One region of the Janthinobacterium sp. SUN128 genome, then DNA from elsewhere that is predicted to be linked to it. Evidence: predicted binding sites of a transcription regulator. Region 1 holds the regulator's gene; each other region holds the start of a gene.
The links. Region 1 encodes sigma-54, which starts transcription at its own class of promoters, with help from an activator protein. Its sites were predicted from a motif close to TGGCANGNAANCTGCTTT; they were not measured.

Region 1 (5,892 bases):
TGTATGATCGGCGTATGCATATCGTCCTTATCACCGGAATATCCGGCTCCGGTAAATCCGTCGCGCTCAATGTGCTGGAAGATACCGGCTACTATTGTGTCGACAACCTGCCGCCGGCCTTGCTGCCCAGCCTGGTGCAGACCCTGCTCGACGAAGGTACACCGCAACTGGCCGTCGCCGTCGATGCGCGCAGCGCCGAGTCGCTGACCAGCCTGCCGCACAATGTGGCCCTGCTGCGCGACCAGGGGCATGACGTCAAGGTCATGTTCCTGACGGCCACCACGCATTCGCTGGTGGCGCGCTTCTCGGAAACGCGGCGCAGCCATCCGCTGTCGCACGAATTGCGTCCGAACCAGAATCCGGCCAGCCGCCGCACGCTGATCGAGTGCATCTCGGAAGAACGCGAACGCCTGTCAGCCATCGAACAGCTGGGCCATGTGATCGACACGTCTGAACTGAGCGCCAACAAGCTGCGCGCCTGGATCAAGGATATCGTCGCCTCCGAACGCGCACCGCTGACCCTGTTCTTCGAATCGTTCGCCTTCAAGCTGGGCGTGCCGCTGGACGCCGATTTCGTCTTCGACGTGCGGGCCTTGCCGAATCCCTATTACGACCTCGCGCTGCGCCCGCTCGACGGCCGCGATGCGCCCGTGATCGCCTTCCTCGACGCGCAGCCGAGCGCGCTGGAACTGCTGGCCGACATCCGCGCCTTCATCGAGAAATGGTTGCCGTCATTCAAGTCCGACAACCGCAGCTACCTGACGGTGGCCCTGGGCTGCACGGGCGGCCAGCACCGCTCCGTGTACATGGCGGAGCGGCTGGCGCAGTATTTCGGCCCGAATGAACGCGTCGTCCTGCGCCACCGCGAACGCAGCTAATTAGTCGAGGTGGCGCAGCGGATGCGCCGCGGCTGGCCAGACGGGGGCAAAGAAGCGCGCCACCATGGCCGCATCGACGTCGTCCAGGCTGGCAGGGTTCCAGCGCGGTGCATTGTCCTTGTCGACCACCAGCGCGCGCACGCCCTCGAGCACTTCGCCATGTTCGAAATTGTGGCGCACCACCGTGCGCTCCATGCGCAGGCAATCGGCCACGCCCAGGTGGGCGCCCCGCTGCAGCAATTCCAGGGTCACCGACATCATCAAGGGCGAACGCTGGCGCATGGCCGCCAGCGCCTTGGCCGCGAACGCGCTGTCATCCTGCGCCAGCGAGGCCATGATGGCGGCCACAGAAGGGGCGCCGAAATGGCGGTCCAGCGCCGCGCGCGCCGTGGCCAGGGGAGACACCCCCGCCTCGGCCTGGAAAGGCGCCGCCAGCGCCTTGATGGCCACCGGCAAGGCCTCGCCCCGCGTCGATTCGAACAGATCCAGCAGCGCCCCCATCTGCGCCTCAGGCACGTAGACATCGGCCAGCCCCGTGTACAGGGCATCGGCCGCGTTAATCGTCAAGCCCGTCAAGCCCAGGTACAGGCCCAGCTGGCCGGCCAGGCGGGATAGAAAATAACTGCCGCCCACGTCGGGAAACAAGCCGATATTGACTTCCGGCATGGCCATGCGCGTGCGGCCCGTCACGATGCGCAGGCGGTTGCCCGGCCCGGCTTGCGCCACGCCCATGCCGCCGCCCATCACCACGCCATCCATCACGGCAATATACGGTTTTGGGTAGAAATGAATTAAATGATTTAAAGCATATTCTTCCGTAAAGAAATCCTCCAGCAAGGCACTGCCGCCTTGCGGCGTGGCCAGGCCCGCATCGTAAAAGAAACGGATGTCGCCGCCGGCGCACAGGGCTTTTTCACTGCTGGAGCGGATCACCACGGCATCCACCTGCGGATCGTCGCGCCAGGCCAGCAAGGCCGCGCTCAGGGCGCGCACCATCTCCAGCGACAGGGAATTCAAGGCTTTCGGACGGTCGAGCACGATATGGCCCGTGCGGTTGCGGATGGAAGTCTGGACGAAGTCGCTCATGGCAGGCAGGAAAGAAGTGAAAGTGCAAACATTTTAGCCCCTGCGCGGCGAACATTGCGCTCAAAAGGTCCAGGCGCAAAAAAGGGCGCAAGATGTGCGCCCTTAGTTGATCACAACTGCTGGAAGCGGGTGGCCTTAGACGGCGACGACGGCTTCTTCCTCGGAGTTGTCTGGCAGATGCTTGATCGCCTCTTTACCGTGCCCTTGCACTTTGGTTTTGTATTTCATCACTTGCCTATCGAGCTTGTCGATCAGGGTATCGATCGCGGCGTACAGGTCGTGCGCCAAGCTTTCCACATAGACAGTCTTGCCGCTCAAACGCAGGTTGACTTCAGCCTTTTGACGTTTTTCTTTCTCTTTGAGGTTATCCACGGTCAGAATCACGGCGATATCGATGACTTGATCGAAATGACGTTTCACGCGCTCCAGCTTCGTTTGTACGTATTCACGGATGGCTGGTGTCACTTCGAGATGATGTCCGCTGATGGTGAGATTCATACACACTCCTAAAGATGATCGGGTTCGTGCGGTCCATCCTATCCGGCCCGCAGAGGAACCGAAAAAAACTTACAAACACTTACGCAGGCTCACTGGCGGAATTTTCAACGCTTCCCGGTATTTGGCAACAGTACGTCGCGCAATCACCATGCCTTGTTCCCCCAGCATGTCCGCAATCTTACTGTCGGATAAAGGATTTTTAGGGTCTTCTGCTCCTGTCAGTTGCACGATCAATGCCCGTATCGCCGTCGATGACGCTTCGCCCCCCGCTTCGGTGGCGACGTGGCTACCAAAGAAATATTTCAACTCGAACATGCCGTGCGGGGTCAGCATGTACTTTTGAGTTGTTACCCGCGAGATAGTACTCTCGTGTAAACCCAGTGTATCAGCTATTTCACGGAGCACAAGGGGACGCATGGCAACGGCCCCATGCGAGAAAAAGTTCTTTTGTCTTTCTACTATCGCCTGCGCCACGCGCAGGATCGTGTCGAAGCGCTGGCGCATATTCTTGATCAGCCACTTGGCTTCCTGCAACTGTGCGCCCATGGCGCCCTCGCCCTTGCCCTGCTTGAGCAAGTTGGCGTACATGGCATTGACGCGCAGGCGCGGCATGACATCGTTGTTTAAGGTCACTTGCCAGCCATTGCGCGCGCGCTTGACGACGACGTCGGGCACCACGTAATCGGAGACGTCCGAGGCGAACACGGCGCCCGGATGCGGATTGCACTGGCGAATCACCGTCTGCGCTTCGCGCAAGTCTTCATCGTCGCAATCGAGGGCTTTTTTCAGCTTGTTGAAATCGCGCTGGGCAAACCAGGCCAGGTGCTTTTCCACGATGACGAGGGCCATGCGGCGCGTCACCATGGCGATGTGCGGCAAGCGCTTGATTTGCAGCGCCAGGCATTCGGACGCATTGCGCGCGCCCACGCCGGGCGGATCGAAACTTTGCAAGAGAGACAAGGCCGTGCGCATCTCGTCGGCGTCGATTTCCAGCTCTTCCGGCAGGCGCGCCAGGATGTCGTCGAGCGACTCTTCCAGGTAGCCATTGTCGTCGAGCGCATCGATAATCAGCTCGACCAGCGCGCGGTCGCGCAATTCGAGTACCGTCACGCGCATCTGCTCCATCAGGTGTTCGCGCAGGGTGCAGTGATGGGCTTCGAGTTGCGGGCGCGAATCTTCGTCGTCGGGCGCCTTGCCGCGGCTCGCCTCGCTCCAGTCGCTGTCGCCGCCATCGGCGGCGGCCGGGCCGTCGCCGGCATCGCCATCAAAAGTTTCCGCTTCGGCCGGCGCTGCGGGCGCTTCCTGCCCTGGCGGCTGGGGCGGCGCTTCGGCCGGCGCTGCCGTGGAACTCAAGGCACCGTCGGACAGCAGGCGCAGCGAACGGTCGAGCGGATCATCGAGGCGTTCGAGCAAGGGATTGTCCGTCAGCAATTGCTCTAGTTCCTGATGCAATTCCAGGGTAGACAATTGCAACAGGCGTATCGATTGCTGCAACTGCGGCGTCAGTGCCAGGTGCTGCGAAGTGCGCAGCTGCAATGATTGTTTCATTGGCTTACATGCGGAAGTGTTCGCCCAGATAGACCCGGCGTACCGACTCGTTCGCGATGATGTCGTCGGGGCGTCCCGACGCCAGTACCGAGCCCTGGTTGATGATGTAGGCACGGTCGCAGATACCCAGCGTCTCGCGCACATTATGATCGGTGATCAACACGCCGATATTGCGCTCCTTCAAGAAACGCACGATGCGCTGGATCTCGATCACGGCGATCGGATCGACGCCGGCGAACGGTTCGTCGAGCAGCACGAAACGGGGATCGGTGGCCAGCGCGCGGGCGATTTCCACGCGGCGGCGCTCGCCACCCGACAGGGACAGGGCCTGGTTCTCGCGCAGCTTTTCAATCTGCAAGTCGGCCAGCAATTTATCCAGGCGCACCTCGATCTCGGCCTTCGTCAGCGGACGGCCTTCGACGGTCTGGATTTCCAGCACGGCGCGGATATTGTCTTCCACCGTCAGCTTGCGGAAGACGGACGCTTCCTGCGGCAGGTAGGACAGGCCCATCTGCGCGCGGCGGTGGATCGGCAGGCTGGAGATGTCCACGCCGCTGATATCGATGCTGCCGCCATCGGACGGCACCAGGCCGACGATCATGTAGAACGAGGTGGTCTTGCCGGCGCCGTTCGGGCCCAGCAAACCCACCACTTCACCGCATTCGACTTGCAGCGAGACATCATGCACGACTTGCCGCTTGCCATAGGTTTTTTGCAGCCCGCGAACGATCAGGGTGCTGCCGCAACGAGTATTGTCCATTATTTCTTTCCTGGCGCAGGCGTGGCCGGCGCTTTCTCCGCCGCCGGTGCCTTGGTTTTCGGCTGGATCACCATGCGCACGCTGCCGCCATCCGGGGTGCTGGTGCCGCTGTTGGAATTTTCCATCGCAAACACTTCCTTGCGGCTGTCATACGAGATGAAGGCGCCATTGGCCACGTCGGTCACTTTCGTGCCTTCCAGGCGCGTCAGCTTGGCCCTGGAAAACAGTTTCACCACTTCCGTCTTGTTGTCGTATTCCACGCGCTCCGCTTCGCCTTCCACCCACAGGTCGCCCGCGCCATCGCGCTTCTGGCGGAAGGTGGCGAGCTTGCCGGGATCGGCCCAGAAGGTAATGAACTGGTAGCCTTGCGGATCTTCCGTGATCACGGCGCGCCCCGCCTTCATGGTCAGGGTCCCCTTGACCAGCACGACGTCGCCCGTCAGGGTGCGCACCTGCTTGATGTCATCGACGTGGCCGCTACGTGCCGTGATGACGGCTTCCTTCTCGGAATCGGCCTTCTCGGCATGCGCCACGCCCATGATGGCCAGGGAAAATACGGTCAACAGCAAGATGTTCTTCATAGTATGGTTTCCTTGTTTCATTCTGTCATTTTGCCGCCGCGGCCGGGCGCGGTTTCGGCGGGAGGACCATGCGCAGCGCATTCTGCACTTCCACCACGCCGGTGGCGTTATTGGCTTTCATGCCGATGCCATTGAGGCGCGAGGTGCCCGTCAGGATATCGACAGGCACGTCCGTTTCCATTCTTTCCTCATCCGGGAACACCGTCAGCGCTTCCGTCTTGACCGTCAGGTTCTGCGCCTTCGGACTGGCCACGCGGTCGATCACGACATTGCGGTGCAGTTGCAGCCGGGTATTGTCCTGGTCGATATGCGCCAGTTCCGCATTCATGTTCATCGGTGGCATGCCTGGCGTGAGCTTGCGCACGAAGGGCCGGTCGATATCGGACGAATCGTCCAGCGGATAATGCGTGAGCTTGGCGCCCGACACGATATAGCTGGGTTTTCCCGTCAAATCCATGCGCACCAGGCTGAAATTGGTAATGAAATAGTCGGGCTCATCCAGATGCTTGCTGGCCGTGATGTCCTGGCTATTCTTGTTCAT
Region 2 (5,892 bases), on a different contig from region 1:
GTCGATGCCATAGAACTGGCGCTGGAAGTCGACCACGCCGCCCGAATGCTTAAGTAGACCGTCCACTTTGGTATTTTGGAATGCTTTATTAAACGCCTGGTACTGGATCACGTCGCGGTTGCCGCCATACACCATCACGTGCAGGCGGTCATCGCCGAACGACTGTTCATAGGTGGCGCCGATTTGCTGGTGGTCGATGCTCTTGCGGGTGTTGTAGCGTTCGGCCAGCGTGCGTTTCGGGTTTTGCGTATCCGTCGCGTCGAGCTCACCGGCGCGCGGGTCGGCGGCAAACGTGGCCCAGGTAGCGCCCAGCGGATCTTGCGTATTGCCTTGATGCAGGCTGTTGGCGACGATGGTCAGCTTGCTGTCCTTCGTCGGCTTGACGGTGATCTTGCCGAACGCCTGTTCGCGCGTGGCGGCGCTATGGTCGCGGAAACCGTCCGTGCGGAAGCGCGAGCCGTCGAGCACGTAGCCGATGCCGCCTGCCTGGCCTTGCGCCGAGAGATCGACCTTGCTGGTGCCGTAGCTGCCGCCCGTCACATTCAGTTCGACGGAAGGGGGATTTTGTCCATCCCTGGAAAACAGCTGGATCACGCCGCCCGAATGGTTGCCGTAGATGGCAGAAAACGGTCCGCGCAGCACTTCGATGCGCTCGGCCGTATCGAGGTTGAAGGTGGCGGCCTGGCCCTGGCCGTCGGGCATGCTGGCGGGAATGCCATCACTGATCAGCTTGACGCCGCGCACACCAAAGGCCGAGCGTGCGCCGAAGCCGCGCGACGAGATCTGCAAGTCTTGCGCATAGTTCTGGCGGTTTTGCACGACCAGGCCCGGCACGGCGGCCAGCGCTTCCGACGCGTTGACGCGGATTTGGCCATCCTGGATGCGGGCGCTGTCGACCACGTCGATCGAGGCCGGCACTTCCTGGCTGGGGTGGGCGATGCGGCTGCCGCTGATGACCACCGTATCCATCAGTTGTCCGGCGGCCAGGCTAGCTGCCTCGGCGGCAAAGACGTGGGGGGCGAGGGTGGCGCTGCCGGCGACAAACAGGCTGGCGATGGTGTTCAGGCGGAAACGGTGCTGCATGCGGATTCTCCAATGTGAATAAAAGCCTGCTTGATCGCGTGCGCGGTACAGGTCTGCATAGTCTTATCAAGCAATATGCCTGCCATGTCTCCATTGGTGGGCTGAAATTATACCCGTGTCAGTGGCACGGCGTTTGCATACAGCAATGGGCAGATGCGCCGCTACCGCGCGCTTTTCCTGTGTTTTGCCATTGAAAAGGTGATTATGCCCAACTTCTTCTCGTGCTTGCGCCAGGTTTGCTGGCTATTGCCGGCGCTCGCCAGCACCGCCCTCCAGGCAGCTCCCTTTGCCTATGTCCCCAATGAAAAATCGGGCACCTTGAGCGTGATCGACACGGCGACCGACCAGGTAGTGCGTCAGATCGCCGCAGGCAAGCGGCCGCGCGGCATCGCCGCCGACCCCACCGGACGGCAATTGTTTGTCACGGATGCCGCCAGCAGTGCCTTGTTGCTGATCGATAACGCGGGCGGCGCGCCCGTGCGTACGGTGGCGCTGGGCAAGTCGCCCGAAGGTGTCAGCGCTTCCCGGGACGGTCATTACGTGGCAGTGGCCGTCGAGGAAAACAATAGCGTGGCCTTGCTCGATGGTCAGACAGCTACTTTGCTCGCCGATATCAAAGTGCAGGGACGCAATCCGGAACATGCCGTCTTCAGCCCGGATGGACGCTGGCTGCTGGTCAGCGCGGAAGAGGCGGAGCAAGTCGATGTCATTGATGTGGCGCAACGCCGCCAGGTCGCTTCCATCGCCGTGGGACTGCGTCCGCGCGGCATCGGTTTCAGTCCGGACTCGGGCCGCGCCTATGTGGCGTGCGAACTGGTCAATGCCGTCTACGTGATCGACATGGTCGCGCGCAAGGCGATTGCCACCATTCCAGCGGGCAAGAATGCGAATGGCATCGTGGTCCATCCCAACGGCAAGCAGGTGTATGTCTCGAATGGCACGGACGGCACGGTGATGGTGATCGACACGGCCAGCAATCAAGTGACGGCCACGATTGACGTCGGCAAGCGCCCGTGGAACATGGCCATCACGCCCGACGGCGCCAAGCTGTACGTGGCCAATGGCCGTTCGAACAGTGTATCCGTCATCGACACGGCCAGCGCGCGCAAGGTGGCCGACATTGCTGTAGGCGAATTGCCATGGGGCGTGGTGATTCGTTGATTCCTTGGTGGCACAGGCGCAGGTGTTCCAGTCTGGTACACCTGTTCCATTGTGCAGCGGCGCAGGGGAGATTCCGCAGGGCTGGCCCGGATTGGAACAGGACGTCTTCACCTTGTTCAAAATGCAAACAGGCCCACGTCCCCACCCAAGCAGGTGGCCTGCGCTGAAAAACGTGCCGGGTTTGATGCCGCGCCCTTGTAACAGGGATAAAACCGGCTAAGTTTGTAGTGGGATGGCGAGCTGGCACGGCATTTGCGGAAGACTCCGTGTACTCACCCCATCTGTACCAGGACGTTTGATTTTAATTAAGTAATTCCATTCTAATTAACCCGATAGAGGACGACATGAATCTCGCAGACATCAGCAAACTGGGCGTAGCCAATCCCTTCAAACAACGCTATGACAATTACATCGGCGGCAAATTCGTTGCACCAGTAAAAGGTGAATACTTTCCTAACATTACGCCGATCACGGGCTTGCCGTTTTGCGAAATCGCCCGTTCCACGACGGAAGACGTCGAGCTGGCGCTGGATGCCGCGCACGCCGCCAAGGATGCCTGGGGCAAGACTTCGCCTGCCGAGCGCGCCAATATTTTGAACCGCATCGCCGACCGCATCGAACAGAACCTGAGCCTGATCGCCACGGCGGAAACCATCGACAACGGCAAGCCGATCCGCGAAACGATGAATGCAGACATTCCACTGGCCATCGACCATTTCCGTTACTTCGCCGGTTGCATCCGCGCGCAGGAAGGTTCCGTCGCGCAAATCGATGCGGAAACCTATGCCTACCACTACCATGAGCCGCTGGGCGTCGTGGGGCAGATCATTCCGTGGAATTTCCCGATTCTGATGGCCGTGTGGAAACTGGCGCCAGCCCTGGCCGCCGGCAATTGCGTGGTGCTCAAACCGGCCGAGCAGACCCCGGCTTCCATCATGGTGTTGATCGAGCTGATCGGCGACCTGCTGCCGCCTGGCGTGCTGAACATCATCAATGGTTTCGGCCTGGAAGCGGGCAAGCCGCTGGCCTCGAGCAAGCGCATCGCCAAGATCGCCTTTACGGGCGAAACGGGCACGGGCCGTCTGATCATGGGCTATGCGGCGCAAAACCTGATTCCCGTCACCCTGGAGCTGGGCGGCAAGTCGCCGAACATCTTCTTTGAAGACGTGATGGATGCCGATGATGAGTATTTCGACAAGTGCCTGGAAGGTTTTGCGATGTTTGCGCTGAATCAAGGCGAAGTGTGCACCTGCCCATCGCGCGTGCTGATCCAGGAATCGATCTACGAGAAATTCATCGAACGGGCCTTGAAGCGCGTGGCCGCCATCAAGCAGGGCAATCCGCTCGACTCGTCCACCATGATCGGCGCGCAGGCTTCGCAGGAGCAGCTGGAAAAAATCCTGTCCTACCTCGACATCGGCCGCCAGGAAGGCGCGGAAGTGCTGGCCGGCGGCGAGCGCAGCAAGCAGGCGGGCGACCTGGAAGGCGGCTACTACGTGCGTCCGACCGTGTTCAAGGGCCATAACAAGATGCGCATCTTCCAGGAAGAGATCTTCGGACCCGTCGTGTCCGTGACCACCTTCAAGGATGAGGCTGACGCGCTGGCGATCGCCAACGACACCTTGTATGGCCTGGGCGCCGGCTTGTGGACGCGTGACGGTTCGCGCGCCTTCCGCATGGGCCGCGCCATCCAGGCGGGCCGCGTGTGGACCAATTGCTACCACCTGTATCCAGCCCACGCGGCGTTCGGCGGCTACAAGCAATCGGGTATCGGCCGCGAAAACCACAAGATGATGCTCGATCACTACCAGCAAACGAAGAACTTGCTGGTGAGCTATAGCCCGAAAGCGCTGGGCTTCTTCTAAATTGGCAACAGGCGCCGCGCCCTAAGCCAGACGCGGCGCGCAGAAAGGGATGCCATGAGTGCAGCAATTGCCCGGGTGGTCGCCACCGATGCGGCGCTGGAAATGATGGACAAGTTGCGCCAGCGTCACGGCCCGCTGATGTTTTTCCAGTCGGGCGGATGCTGCGACGGCAGCGCGCCCATGTGCTATGCGCTGGGCGAGTTCGATGTCAGCGACACCGACATTTATCTCGGCAATTTGAATGGCACACCGTTCTACATGGGACTCGAGCAATTCGAGTACTGGGAGCATACCCAGTTGATTATCGATGTGGTCGATGGCAATGGCGGCATGTTTTCACTCGACAACGGCACCGGCAAGCGCTTCCTGACGCGCTCGCGCCTGTTCACCGATGAAGAGTGCGCCTTGCTGCATACGCAGCCGCATGACCACGGCAGCACTTGATACATACACATACTAATAACAGAGGGAGATGATTGTGCAGAAAAAAATCATGGGGATACTCATCGGTTTGGGTTTGGCATCGCTGGCCCAGGCGGCCGACGTGGGCAATGTCACCAATGCCATGCTCGACAGCACGGCGAAGAATCCGGCCAGCGTCCTGTCGTTTGGCATGGGTACACAGGGCCAGCGCTATTCGCCGTTGACGCAGATCAATGACAAGACCGTGGCCAAGCTGGTGCCAGCCTGGTCGTTCTCGTTTGGCGGCGAAAAACAGCGGGGCCAGGAATCGCAGCCGCTGATTCACAACGGCAAGATGTTCGTCACGGCATCGTATTCGCGCATCTTTGCCGTCGACTTGAAAACGGGCGCCAAGCTGTGGAAATATGAGCATCGTTTGCCGGACGGCATCATGCCCTGCTGCGACGTGGTCAATCGCGGTGCCGCCCTGTACGGCAACCTGGTGATCTTCGGCACGCTCGACGCCTACCTGGTGGCGCTGGACCAGAACACGGGCAAGATCGTCTGGAAGGAGAAAGTCGACGATTACGCGGCCGGCTACTCGATGACGGCCGCGCCGCTAATCGCCGAAGGCTTGCTGCTGACGGGCGTGTCGGGCGGGGAATTCGGCATCGTGGGCCGGGTGGAAGCGCGCAATCCGATGACGGGTGACCTCGTGTGGAGCCGTCCGACGGTAGAGGGCCATATGGGCCACCGCTACGACAAGGATGGCAAGGCCATCGACAACGGCGTGTCCGGCACCGTGAACAAGACATGGCCGGGCGACCTGTGGAAAACGGGCGGCGCCTCGACGTGGATGGGCGGCACCTACGATCCGCAAACCAAGCTCGCGTATTTTGGCACCGGCAACCCGGCGCCGTGGAACAGCCACTTGCGTCCCGGCGACAACCTGTACTCATCATCCACCGTGGCGCTGGATGTGAAAACGGGCCAGATCAAGTGGGCGTATCAGAATACCCCGAACGATGCGTGGGACTTCGACGGCGCCAACGAGTTCGTCACCTTCGACATGGATGGCAAGCGCTACGGCGGCAAGGCCGACCGCAACGGTTTCTTCTATGTCATCGATGCGGCCAACGGCAAGCTGCAGAACGCCTTTCCATTTGTGAAGAAAATCACCTGGGCCAGCAGCATCGACCTGAAGACGGGCCGGCCGAACTATATCGCCGCCGGCCGCCCTGGCGACCCCACCAAGGGAGAGGAAGGCAAGAAGGGCACGACGGTGTTTGCCGCGCCCGCCTTCCTCGGTGCCAAAAACCAGATGTCGATGGCGTACTCGCCGCAAACCAGGCTGTTCTACGTGCCGGCGAACGAATGGGGT
Region 3 (5,892 bases), on a different contig from region 1:
ACCGGTGCTGGGCCTGCTGTACAAGCTGACGCCGAACGTCAACGTGTATGCCAGCGCCGCGCGCGGCTTCGAAGCGCCTACCTTGAATGAACTGTTTTACTCGGGTACGGGCGGCGGCTTCAATTTCAACTTGAAACCAGCGACCAGCACCAACCTGGAAGCTGGTATCAAAGCCAGGATCAATAACAATACGCACGTCAACGCGGCCGTGTTCCAGATCAAGACCAACGACGAACTGGTGGTCGACAAGTCCAGCGGCGGACGCACCAGCTACCGCAATGCGGGTAAAACCTTGCGCCAGGGTATGGAAGTGTCGCTGGACTCGAACCTGCCGTATGGCTTCACGACCAAAGTGGCACTGACCAGCCTGCGCGCCGTGTATGACCAGGCGTTTGGCAACGTGCGCGAAGGCAGCCGCTTGCCGGGCGTGCCCAGCGCCAACCTGTTTGCGGAACTGGCCTGGAAAGACACGCTCGACCGTTTTGGCGCGGCGCTGGAAAGCGTGGCCAGCAACCAGGTCTACGCGGAAGACAGCAACAGCGAAAAGCCGGCGCCCGGCTATACGGTGTTCAATGCGCGCTTCAACGCCAAACAAAACGTGGGCAATTGGCGCTTCAAGGAATTTGCCCGCCTGAACAATCTTTTCGACAAGACCTACGTGGGCTCCGTCATCGTCGGCGACAGCAACAAGCGCTACTATGAAGCGGCGCCGGGACGTAACTGGTTGCTGGGCGTCAGCGCCCAATATAGTTTCTAAAAATAAAAAGCCCGCGCATCGATCGATGCACGGGCTTTTCAACTCAAGCACGCTACGTCAGGGCCGCGCTTCCTTGACGCCATATTTTTCAAAGATGGCTTTCAATTCACCGCTGGCCGCCATCTCGTTCATGGCCGCCTGCAGCAACTTGCCCACGTCGAGCTGCTGGCGGCTGACGGCCAGGCCCACGGCCCAGCCGGCACGCGGCAGGCGGGCGAACGCCACTTCGCTCAAGGGGAAAGCGGGATCGCTTTTCAGCACCGATTCGATCTCCGAACGGTTGGCCAGCACGGCATCGAGCTGTCCTGCCTGTAATTGCTGCAAGGCTTCGGCCGCCGTGTCGAAGATGCGCACGTCGTCGCGGTACTTGCCATTGTCTTCACCCAGCATCAGCATGGCCGCGATCGATACCTTTTCCACGCCGATGCGCTTGCCGGCCAGCGAAGCGACGCCATCGAATTGCGGCACGGCTTGCGCGCTGCGCGCCAGGCGCACGGTTTCCACGTAATACGGCGCGAAGATCTCGACCTTGTCGTTATCCGCCATCAACTTCTTGTCGACCGGCACATGCAGCATCACATCGGCGGGACCATAACCAAGGTAATGCCCCTTCCACACCATATTGCGCAAATCATCGTTGAGGTTTTCGCCGGCGGGAAATGGCAGCAAGCTCAGTTTCAAACCCAGCTTTTTCGCCAGCGCTTCGGCAATATCGATATCGATGCCCGCGCCCTTGTCGGAAAACGGCGCGAACTCGTTATACACAGCCACTTTCAGGCTGCCCGACTGCTGCACTTTTTGCCAGTCGGCACGCGCCGGCGCGGCTGCGCACAGCGCCAGGCAGGCGAGCGAGATCATCGCGCGCGCGCCCCGGAATTGAAATGAACGCATGGGACTCCTTTGTGATCAGTTCGACTTAATTCGACTCGCGGCGGGTTTCCAGGTAAGTCTTGATGGCCCACATGGCTTCCTGGTTGAACACGCCTTCGAACGGCGGCATGTACACAGCGCCATTACGCACTTTACCGTGGCGTATGGTGGCCAGGTAGTAATTATCCGTTTCCTTGTAGCAAGCCTGTTTCTTTGTCTCATTCTTGATACCGAAGCAATCGCGGTCCAGCTGGCGCAAGTCCGGCGCGATGCCGCCCGAGATGGCTTCGATGCCGTGGCACCGGGCGCAATTCTGGTTGTAGGCCGAGGTGCCCACCGTCAAGGCCAGCTTGTTGCCACGATACGGGTTTTGCTCAAGCCACTTATCGCCTACCTTGGGCAAGCCCGTGGTATCGACGCCTTGCGGCGTGACATTGCCGTGCGCATAGGCATGCGGCAAGGTCAGCAGGGAAGTGAGGGCAACGGCGCCGGCCGCCGCCACGCCGAGCAGGGTACGAATGGAATAGGTCATGCTGGTCTCCTTGGTTTTTTAGTCAATACCAAAGAAGAGCAAATGCCATGCCATGCGTCTATGCCCCACATCCGGCCGCCCATGTATCAATTTGGAACAGCTGCAACAGCCAGTTGTGTCAGCGCGCGCGTCAGGCGGCGGCCACCGTGCAGATGCTGCTCCGCTCCTGCTGCTCGAAAGTAATACGCACGGGCAAAAACCGGGCAATCACCTCCGCATTCGTCAGCGCATGCTGCGATACCTTGTTGCAGCTGAAGGTACCGCCGCCGGCCAGCGCCATGGGCAGCAAGAGCTGGTCGGCCAGGTGCTCGCCGACGGCCGCGTCCGTCTTGAGATAGGCGCGTACCTCGTTCAACAGGCGCTTGGCCACGGACTCGGCCAGCAAGGACTTTTCACCGAACGACGTAAACACTTCCGTGACATGCTCATGCTCCAGGGTCAGCAGCAGGACATTGCCCGGTCCCTGCTCCGACGGCAAGCCGACGATGCGCAGCTGCTTGCCGCTCCAGCCCATGCCGCCGGCGACACGCTCGAGCTCGCGCTCGGCCACCCGCACGTGCACGCCCGCCACCACGCTTTCCGCATACCCCGCCTTCCGTTCACCGCGCTGCAGCAATGCGATGGGGCGCAAGCGCTGGCACGGTTGCACGGTGGCCATCACCTCGCCGCCGCCCGCAGGATGAAAACCATAGCGTTGCAGCGAAATATCCACCTCGGCCCCCATCTGTTCCAGGACACGGCCATACGCGCGCTGCAGGAAATGCACGGGCGGTGCCATGGCATTGTGCGTGCCGCCAGTGATGCGCACGGTGGATGGCCCATCCGCATGCAGCAGGGCCGGCAGCAAGGTTTGCAGCACCAGGGTACAGCTGCCCGCGCTGCCGATGGCAAAGCGGTAGTCGCCGCCGCGCAGGGGGCCGGGCACGAATTCCAGGCTCGACGCGCGCAGCGCCACCGGCGTCGTGCGCGCCCCGCAAATGGCTGTTGCCGCCTGCACAGCCAGCAAATGCTGGCGCAGCAAGCCGGGCTTTTCCCGCCCCGCGCGAATATTAATCAGCCGAAACGGTTGCCCCGTGATCATCGACAAGCTCAGCGCCGAACGTAAAATCTGTCCGCCGCCTTCGCCTTGCGCTCCATCTATTTCTATCATCTCTGTTTTCTCTCTATTATCCTTTGACGCAGACGACCTGCTTCAAGATATGCACGACATCGACCAGCTCGCGCTGCGCCAGCATCACCGCATCGATATCCTTGTAAGCCATCGGGATTTCATCGATCACGTTTTCATCCTTGCGGCATTCCACGCCTTGCGTGGCGCGGATCTGGTCATCCAGGTTGAAGCGCCGCTTCGCTTCCGTACGGCTCATCGTGCGTCCCGCGCCGTGGCTGCAGCTATGGAAACTCTCCGCATTGCCCTTGCCGCGCACGATAAAGCTCTTCGCGCCCATGGAGCCGGGAATGATCCCCAGTTCGCCAGCACGGGCCGACACGGCGCCCTTGCGCGTGATCAGCACATCCTTGCCGAAGTGGTGCTCCTTCTGCACATAGTTATGGTGGCAGTTGACGGCTTCCACGTGCGTCTGGAACGGTTTATGGATGACCGTGCGCACGGCGGCGATCAGATTCTGCATCATCACTTCGCGGTTGTTGCGGGCGAAACGCTGGGCCCAGCCCACCGCTTCCACGTAATCGTCGTAATGCTGCGTTCCCTCGGCCAGGTAAGCCAAATCCTGGTCGGGCAGGTTGATGAAGTGGGTACGCATATCCTGCTTGGCCAGTTCGATGAAATGGCTGCCGATGGCATTACCCACGCCGCGCGAACCGGAATGCAGCATGAACCATACGGAACCCTGTTCATCGAGACAAACCTCGACGAAGTGGTTACCGCTGCCCAAAGTCCCCAGGTGGCGATAATTGTTCGTATTTTTCAGCTTCGGCGTTTTCAGGCAGATGGCATCGAATTCGTCTTTCAGCTGCAGCCACGCGGCATCGACCACCGAGGGCGGCGTATGCCAGGAACCCTCGTCGCGGCCGCGGTGTCCGCGCGTCTTTGGCGACATCCCGTGTGGAATGGCGCGTTCAATGGCGCTGCGCAGCGCCCCCAGATTATCGGGCAAATCATTCGCCGTCAGCGTGGTTTTCGCCGCCATCATGCCGCAACCGATATCCACGCCCACCGCAGCAGGAATCACGGCGCCCAGGGTGGGAATCACGCTGCCGATGGTCGACCCTTTACCCAGGTGGACGTCCGGCATGACGGCGATGTGCTTGTAAATAAACGGCAGGGTCGCCGTGTTGCGTAATTGCTTTTTGGCCGCTTCTTCGACGGGCACGCCACGTGTCCACATTTTGACGGGTCGGCTGCCTTCGGTATGCAGGACTTCGTATTCTTCTTTTTTCATCGCTTCTCTCATTTTCTATTGTAATCAGTACGACAACCCGACAAGGAGGGACAGGATTTTCTGGCGGCGTACTGCGCACGCCAGGCCGGTTTGACGCGGCTGATCGATGTAATCCTGTCTGCATTCGGGGCACTGCGGCGCATGACAAGTCTGGACAGGACGTCTCTTATGTAGTCTTGTCCGCATTCATGCGCTTTACTTCAACAACCGGTTGCCGCGATATCGATGGCGGCGATTTCTCCCACCCAGTGGGCGGGGTCCAGCTGGCCGGCGGCAAAGGCGGCGATGATCTTGAAGACGTCATCGGAAAAACCGCCGATATTCAGGATATCCTCGCTCTCCATCGCCTGCGTCGTGGCATGCGGCGCAATATCGATGCACACCAGTTTCGCCTGCGGATTGCGCTGCTTGAACACCTTCCATTGTCCCATCGTCGCCGTGGCGCCGCTGCGTCTGGCGTCGATCCACGATTCGTTATCGGACACATAAATCACCAGGTCGGCCAGCTCCTTCTTGCTGTTCATGCGCATCAGCGGTGCGCTGCAATTGGTGCCGCCGCCACCGATGGCCGCCAGCCTGGCCGCGTTGCTCATCACGCTGTCATCCGCAGCCAGCCCGCACTGGACGACGCTGTGCTCGAACGGCAGCAGCATCGCATCCGGATTCTTGCGCAGCATGGCCGCCGCCACCAGCGCCGCCACATCGATGCAGCGCACGCTCGAAGTGGCGCTGCCGCGAAAACCGCTGACGGGCGACGACATCGAGCCAGAGACGTCGGGGCACACCACCACCCTGCCAGCGATCCGCGGCACGTTCGCCAGCGCTATTTCCAGCGCCGCTTCCAGCGCATCGCGCACGATGGCCGGCACACTCTCACCGGCCGCCAGGTACGCGGACAGCAGCTGGTACGGAAACACCCGTGCCCGGCCAATCGCCTCGGGATCGCGCAGCTTGGCCGCGATCAATTCCGGCATGCCGGCTATCGCATACACGCCGTGACGCCCAAAGGTGTTCAGATTCATGCGCACCATCTGCCAGCTGCCCTGGCAGGCGATCTGCGCCCAATCCTGCGCGCTCAAGGACAGCGCCGTCAGCATCTGGAACGGTACGTCCGGTATCGCTTGCGAAGGATCCGCCTTGTAGGCCTCGAACGCGGCCAGCGCCGGCGGCAGCGCCCTGGCATCGTAGGGCTTGCCGATTAGCCAGGCAAAGAATGCCTCCCGCCACGCTTCCTGCGGTTTCGGATGCACCATCTTCACCACGTCGGCCAGCGAAGGCGCATTGCCCACGGCGGCGGCCAGCAAGGCCTGTTCCGAAGCGGTGTTCAGCCA
Region 4 (5,892 bases), on a different contig from region 1:
TGGGCGACGTGTTTGCGCCGTACAAATCGAAGCAAAAGGAAATCGGCGTCAAGTATGACGGCGGCAAGCTGGGCATGAGCGCCGCCCTGTTCACGACAAGCAAGCCTTTGCTGGCCGTGGTCGGCAAGCGGGCCGAACTCGATGGCGAGCAGCGCAACCGTGGCCTGGAACTGTCGATTTTCGGCACGCCGATGCAGGGCGTGCGCCTGCTGGGCGGCTTGACCTGGCTCGATGCAAAGCTCAGCAATACCGACGTGGCCGCGAATAATGGCAAGAAACCCATCGGCGCACCGGAAACGCAGATGAGCGTGGGCGGCGAATGGGACGTGCCGGGCGCGCCAGGCCTGACCCTGAACGCCCGCACCATCTACACCTCGACGCAGTATGCGGACCAGGCCAACACCAAGCAACTGCCATCGTGGACCCGCCTCGACATCGGCGCGCGCTACCTGACGCAAGTGGCGGGCCGTGACGTGACCTTGCGCGCCCGCGTGGACAACGTGACGGACCGCAATTACTGGTCGTCGGCCGTGTCGTCCTTCAACATCGGCTCGCTGGTCCTGGCCGCGCCGCGCACCGTGGTCGTATCGGCCAGCGTGGCGTTTTAAAGGCCGCGCCCCTGCCGTACTTTGAAAAGCTGCCCTCGGGCAGCTTTTTTTCCGCGTGCGCGCCTGTGCCGCAAGGCGCGCTTCGGCGACAATGCCGCATGAAACGATTCCCTGCCCTGCTGCTCCTGCTCTGCCTATCCCTGCCTGCCGCGGCCCAAAAGCAAGCCGCCTGCCCGTATGCTGCCTGGAAAAGCGGCTTCAAGGGCGATGCGCTGGCGCAAGCCACGTGTTTGCTGCGCCCCGTCAAACTGTATGCGCGCCTGGGCGAGAGTGCGCCGCTGCCGGACTTCCTTGCCGCCCGCATCGGCCAGCGCACGGGCATCGCCCCGGCCCGCTTGCGCGCCTGGCTGGCGGAACAAGGCATCGCCGAGGCAGATGTGGGCGGCGCCGTCGACGCCCCCCTGTCGCGCGCCGTGGGCCGGCTGGCCGCGCCCATGGCCCGCTATTTCGTCATCCACGACACCAGCTACCCGAATTTCCTGCTTGACGCCATTCCCGGCCATATCAACGATGCCAGCTGGGATTTCAACGACTTCAGCTTGCGCAATCCGGCGCTGGGCGGCGGCCCGAAAGGCCATGTCTACGTGAACCGCCTGGGCGGCTCCTTGCAGGTGCGCGACTTCGGCACGGCCAGCTACGCCAGCAAGCTGGAAAAGGACAAGCCGTCGCTGACGGGCCTGTTCCTGCACGTGGAACTGGTGCAGCCGCGCAACTCGGTGCCCGGCGGCGGCAAGGGCAACGATGGCCTGGCGCCCGACCCCGGCTTTACGCCTGCGCAATACGAGCGCCTGGCCCTGCTGTATATCGCCGCCAGCGTGCGCAGGGGCACGTGGCTGATCCCCGCCTTCCATGCCGTCATCGATACAGGGTTTGCGAATGGTCATGATGATCCACAGAACTTTTCGCTGGCCGAATGGTCTGCCTCGCTTTCCCGCCTCAATGCGGCCCTGCGGCAGGCCGCTACTGGACAATAAGGCGTTTCCCCGGCGGCTGAATTGGCGCATACTATCGCAAGCATAGTCATTGCAGTCAGGAGTCCAGGTGAGTATTGCCACGGATCATCACGCGGGTCGCCAGGCCAGCGCACGCCAGCCATTGCAGCGCGCGCAGCGCATCTTTGCCATGCGCGACGCCGTCCTCAGCGCCTGGGAACAGCGCGTGCGCGCCAAGGTGCGCGGCGCCGACCAGTTGCTCACGCCCATACTCATCAATACTTTGCCCGCCTTTTTCGACAACCTGGCCGAAGCCCTCACCCCGGGCCACCCGCGCGAAAACGCCGCCAGCAACAGCAACGTGCCCGCCGTGCATGGCAATGAACGGGCGCGCATGACCAATTACGGCCCGGAACAGGTGATCCAGGAATACCAGATCTTCCGCGACTGCTTCGCCGCCACCGCGCATGAGTCCGGCATCACCCTGCGCAGCAAGGATTGGCAGGTGATCAATGTGTCGATCGACTCGGGCATCCGCGAATCGATACGCGAATTTACCAGCATGCACGAAGGCTTCCGGCGCCGTATCGCGGCCGGCCTGTCGCACGACATGCGCAATCCCCTGGCCGTGATCAGCACCAGCGCCCAGTTGCTGCTCAGGCCAGCTGACCCGGAACGGGTGACATTGCTGGCGCACAAGATTGTCGAGCACAGCAAGCGGCTCGACAGCATGATCGAGGAATTGCTCGATGGCCTCAGCTACCACCAGGGCCAGCAGTTGCCGCTGGTGCTGAGCCAGTTCGACGTGCTGCCGCTGGTGCACGCCGTGGCCAGCCAGGTCAACTTGCAGCGGCCGGGCAAATGCCAGGTCAGCGGGCAATCCGTCATCGGCTGGTGGTGCGAGAACTCGCTGCGGCGCGCGCTGGAAAACCTGCTCGGCAATGCGCTCAAGTATGGCGACGACGCGCCCATCAGCGTGCACGTGGAAGCGACCCACGAACGCCTGATCGTCACCGTCCACAATAGCGGGCGGCCCATCGCGCCGGAACAGGCCGAACGCATCTTTGACTACCTGCGCCGCGAGAACGACAGCCCCGCGCCAGGCTGGGGCATCGGCCTGCCCTTCGTGCAGAGCGTCGCCGAAAGCCACGGCGGCAGCATCGCCGTCGACAGCGCGGCCGAGACAGGCACCAGCTTCATCTTCGACGTGCCCGTCGATTGCCGCCCCTTCGTCCAGCCCGCCGACGTCCCCAAGAGTGACGCCTAGCGCACCGAATTGGTGCAAGCAATGACGCGACGCCACAAAAGTGGTCATATTTACACCTGTTCACGCCCGCCTTGTTGGCACGCTTCCTGCTGAGCTATGCATAGACACGGCTCAAGGGAAATCACAACATGGCAAATTTTTTCAATGAAATGACTGCAAATGAAGTGGGGACGGACAGCAAGGTACGTGAACACTATCGTGAATTCAGCAACTGGCTGGAGCAGCAATCCCCCGAGACCATCGCCCGCAAGCGGGCCGAAGCCGACCTGACGTTCCGCCGGGTCGGCATCACGTTCGCCGTGTACGGCGACGATGCCGGCACGGAACGCCTGATTCCGTTCGACACCATCCCGCGCATCATCCCCGCCACGGAATGGGCGCAGATGCAGACGGGCCTGGTACAGCGCGTGCAAGCCTTGAACATGTTCATCCATGATATTTATCATGAGCAAAACATCATCAAGGCGGGCATCATTCCCGCCGAACAAATCTACAAGAATGCCCAGTACCGCCCGGAAATGCAGGGTATTTCCGTCGCCTCCGACATTTACGCCCACATCGCCGGCGTCGACATCGTGCGTGCCGGCCAGGGCGAATTCTATGTACTCGAAGACAATCTGCGGGTGCCGTCCGGCGTGTCCTACATGCTGGAAGACCGCAAGATGATGATGCGCTTGTTCCCGGAACTGTTCGCCCGCAACCGCATCGCCCCCGTCGACCATTATCCGGACATGCTGCTCGACAACCTGCGCTCCGTCGCGCCGATGGGCGTGGATGACCCGACGGTCGTCGTCATGACGCCCGGCATGTACAACTCCGCCTACTTCGAGCACGCGTTCCTGGCCCAGCAAATGGGCGTGGAACTGGTCGAAGGCAAGGATCTGTTTGTCAACGACAACTCGGTGTACATGCGCACCACGCGCGGCCCCAAGCGCGTCGACGTGATCTACCGCCGGGTGGACGACGATTTCCTCGATCCGCTGGCCTTCCGCTCGGACTCGTCGCTGGGCGTGCCGGGCCTGCTGTCCGTGTATCGCGCCGGAAGAGTCACGCTGGCGAACGCCATCGGCACGGGCGTGGCCGACGACAAGTCGATCTATCCTTTTGTGCCCGACATGATCAAGTTTTATCTGTCGCAGGAGCCGATACTCAACAACGTGCCGACGTATCAGTGCCGCAAGAGCGCCGACCTGTCGTACGTGCTGGCGAACCTGGCGAAACTCGTCGTCAAGGAAGTGCATGGCGCGGGCGGCTACGGCATGCTGGTGGGGCCGGCGTCCAGCCTGGCGCAGATCGAGGATTTCCGCCAGCGCCTGCTGGCCAATCCGGGCGGCTACATCGCCCAGCCCACGCTCGCCCTGTCCGCCTGCCCCACGTATGTCGAGGCCGGCATTGCGCCGCGCCACATCGATTTGCGCCCCTTCGTTCTGTCCGGCAAGACGATTTCCATGGTGCCCGGCGGCCTGACCCGCGTGGCGCTGGGCGAAGGCTCGCTGGTGGTCAACTCCTCGCAAGGGGGCGGCACCAAGGATACCTGGGTACTGGAACCAACATCCGTGTTTGCAGGAGAGAAAGCATGCTGAGCCGCACCGCCGATCATTTGTTCTGGATGGCCCGCTACACGGAGCGGGCGGAAAACACGGCGCGCATGCTCGACGTCAACATGCAAACATCGATGCTGCCCCAGTCCGAGCAGGATGCGGAACAGGGCTGGCGCGCCACCCTGGGTATTTCCGAGCTGCAAAGCGCGTATGACCACAAATATGGCCGCTTCCACACGCGCGACGTGCTCGACTTCATGGTGCGCGATCCGAACAACCCCTCGTCCATCCTCGCCTGCCTGACGGGCGCGCGCGAAAACGCCCGCGCCGTGCGCGGCACCTTGACGACGGAAGTGTGGGAAATCCAGAACGCCACCTGGCTCGACATGCAGAAGCGCCTGAAAAGCAATCTGCTGGAAACGGACCCCAGCCAGTTCTTCGAATGGGTCAAATACCGCTCGCACCTGTCGCGCGGCGTGACCCTGGGCACCATGCTCAAGGACGAAGCGATCCATTTCATCCGCCTGGGCACCTTCCTCGAGCGGGCCGACAACACGGCGCGCATCCTCGACGTGAAGTTCCACGGCGCGCGCGACACGTCGAAGGACATCACGCAGCGCGATTTTTACTACTGGGCGGCGCTGCTGCGTTCCGTTTCCGGCTTTGAAATCTACCGCAAGGTGTACCGCGACGTCATCACCCCGGCGCGGGTGGCGGAATTGCTGATGCTGCGCGGCGACATGCCCAGGTCGCTCCTGGCCTGCATGGATGACGTGGTGGAAAATCTCAAACATATCCGCAACGATGTGTCCGCCGATACGGAGCGTTTCGCCGGCAAACTGCATGCGGAGCTGAAATTCGGCCATATCGACGACATCATGAAGGCGGGCTTGCACCATACATTGACGGAATTTCTGGAAAACATCTACGACCTGGGCAACCGGGTCAGCCGCGATTTCCTCGTTCCCTTGGCGGCCTGATGCAGCTCACCATCCGCCACGAAACCCATTACGCCTACAGTGCGCCGCTGGCCTACACCATCCAGCAGCTGCACCTGACGCCGCGTATCGAGCCGCAGCAGCGGGCCCTGTCCTGGCAAATCACCACGCCGGGCCAGTGCCACGCCTACACGGATGCCTACGGCAATCTGTCGCACATGCTGACGATCAACGGCAGCCATCACTCCCTGAGCCTGGTGGCGCATGGCGTGGTGGAAACCATCTACCCGCACAAGGGACGGCTGAACCTGGTCGATACCTTGTCGCCGCTGCTATTTACCATGCCGACACCGCTGACGCAGGCCAATCCCGCCATCCTCGAGCTGAGCGCCGCCAGCCTGCCGGACCGGCGCGTGACGGCGGGCACGGGCCACTTGCTGCGCCTGGCCGAGCACATCGTCGGCAAGGTGGCCTATGAAAGCGGCGCCACCATGGTCACCACCACGGCTGGCGACGCGCTGGCGCTGGGGCGCGGCGTGTGCCAGGACCACGCCCATCTGTTCCTCGCCTGCTGCCACGCCTGGGGCATCCCGGCCCGCTACGTCT

Region 2: adh (aldehyde dehydrogenase) is a predicted target of sigma-54. The motif match lies at 2,486-2,503, and genes of this name have one in related genera.
Region 3: pedF (cytochrome c-550 PedF) is a predicted target of sigma-54. The motif match lies at 2,195-2,212, and genes of this name have one in related genera.
Region 4: O3297_RS06950 (circularly permuted type 2 ATP-grasp protein) is a predicted target of sigma-54. The motif match lies at 2,883-2,900, and genes of this name have one in related genera.

What each region holds. Positions count from the first base shown of each region.
Region 1 covers NZ_JAPWHY010000003.1:198,608-204,499, forward strand. The annotation lists gene rapZ (RNase adapter RapZ) at 15-878, shown strand; gene O3297_RS23605 (enoyl-CoA hydratase/isomerase family protein) at 879-1,964, opposite strand; gene hpf (ribosome hibernation-promoting factor, HPF/YfiA family) at 2,100-2,462, opposite strand; gene O3297_RS23615 (RNA polymerase factor sigma-54) at 2,532-4,010, opposite strand; gene lptB (LPS export ABC transporter ATP-binding protein) at 4,015-4,770, opposite strand; gene lptA (lipopolysaccharide transport periplasmic protein LptA) at 4,770-5,351, opposite strand; gene lptC (LPS export ABC transporter periplasmic protein LptC) at 5,377-5,892, opposite strand, start outside.
Region 2 covers NZ_JAPWHY010000010.1:7,499-13,390, reverse strand. The annotation lists gene O3297_RS28655 (TonB-dependent receptor) at 1-1,083, opposite strand, end outside; gene O3297_RS28650 (beta-propeller fold lactonase family protein) at 1,288-2,244, shown strand; gene adh (aldehyde dehydrogenase) at 2,589-4,109, shown strand; gene O3297_RS28640 (DUF779 domain-containing protein) at 4,164-4,553, shown strand; gene O3297_RS28635 (PQQ-dependent methanol/ethanol family dehydrogenase) at 4,603-5,892, shown strand, end outside.
Region 3 covers NZ_JAPWHY010000010.1:13,705-19,596, forward strand. The annotation lists gene O3297_RS28655 (TonB-dependent receptor) at 1-757, shown strand, start outside; gene O3297_RS28660 (ABC transporter substrate-binding protein) at 815-1,648, opposite strand; gene pedF (cytochrome c-550 PedF) at 1,674-2,159, opposite strand; gene rtcA (RNA 3'-terminal phosphate cyclase) at 2,290-3,309, opposite strand; gene O3297_RS28675 (RtcB family protein) at 3,326-4,561, opposite strand; gene O3297_RS28680 (RNA-binding protein) at 4,762-5,892, opposite strand, start outside.
Region 4 covers NZ_JAPWHY010000001.1:1,547,007-1,552,898, reverse strand. The annotation lists gene O3297_RS06965 (TonB-dependent siderophore receptor) at 1-608, shown strand, start outside; gene O3297_RS06960 (hypothetical protein) at 707-1,582, shown strand; gene O3297_RS06955 (sensor histidine kinase KdpD) at 1,650-2,807, shown strand; gene O3297_RS06950 (circularly permuted type 2 ATP-grasp protein) at 2,936-4,390, shown strand; gene O3297_RS06945 (alpha-E domain-containing protein) at 4,384-5,328, shown strand; gene O3297_RS06940 (transglutaminase family protein) at 5,328-5,892, shown strand, end outside.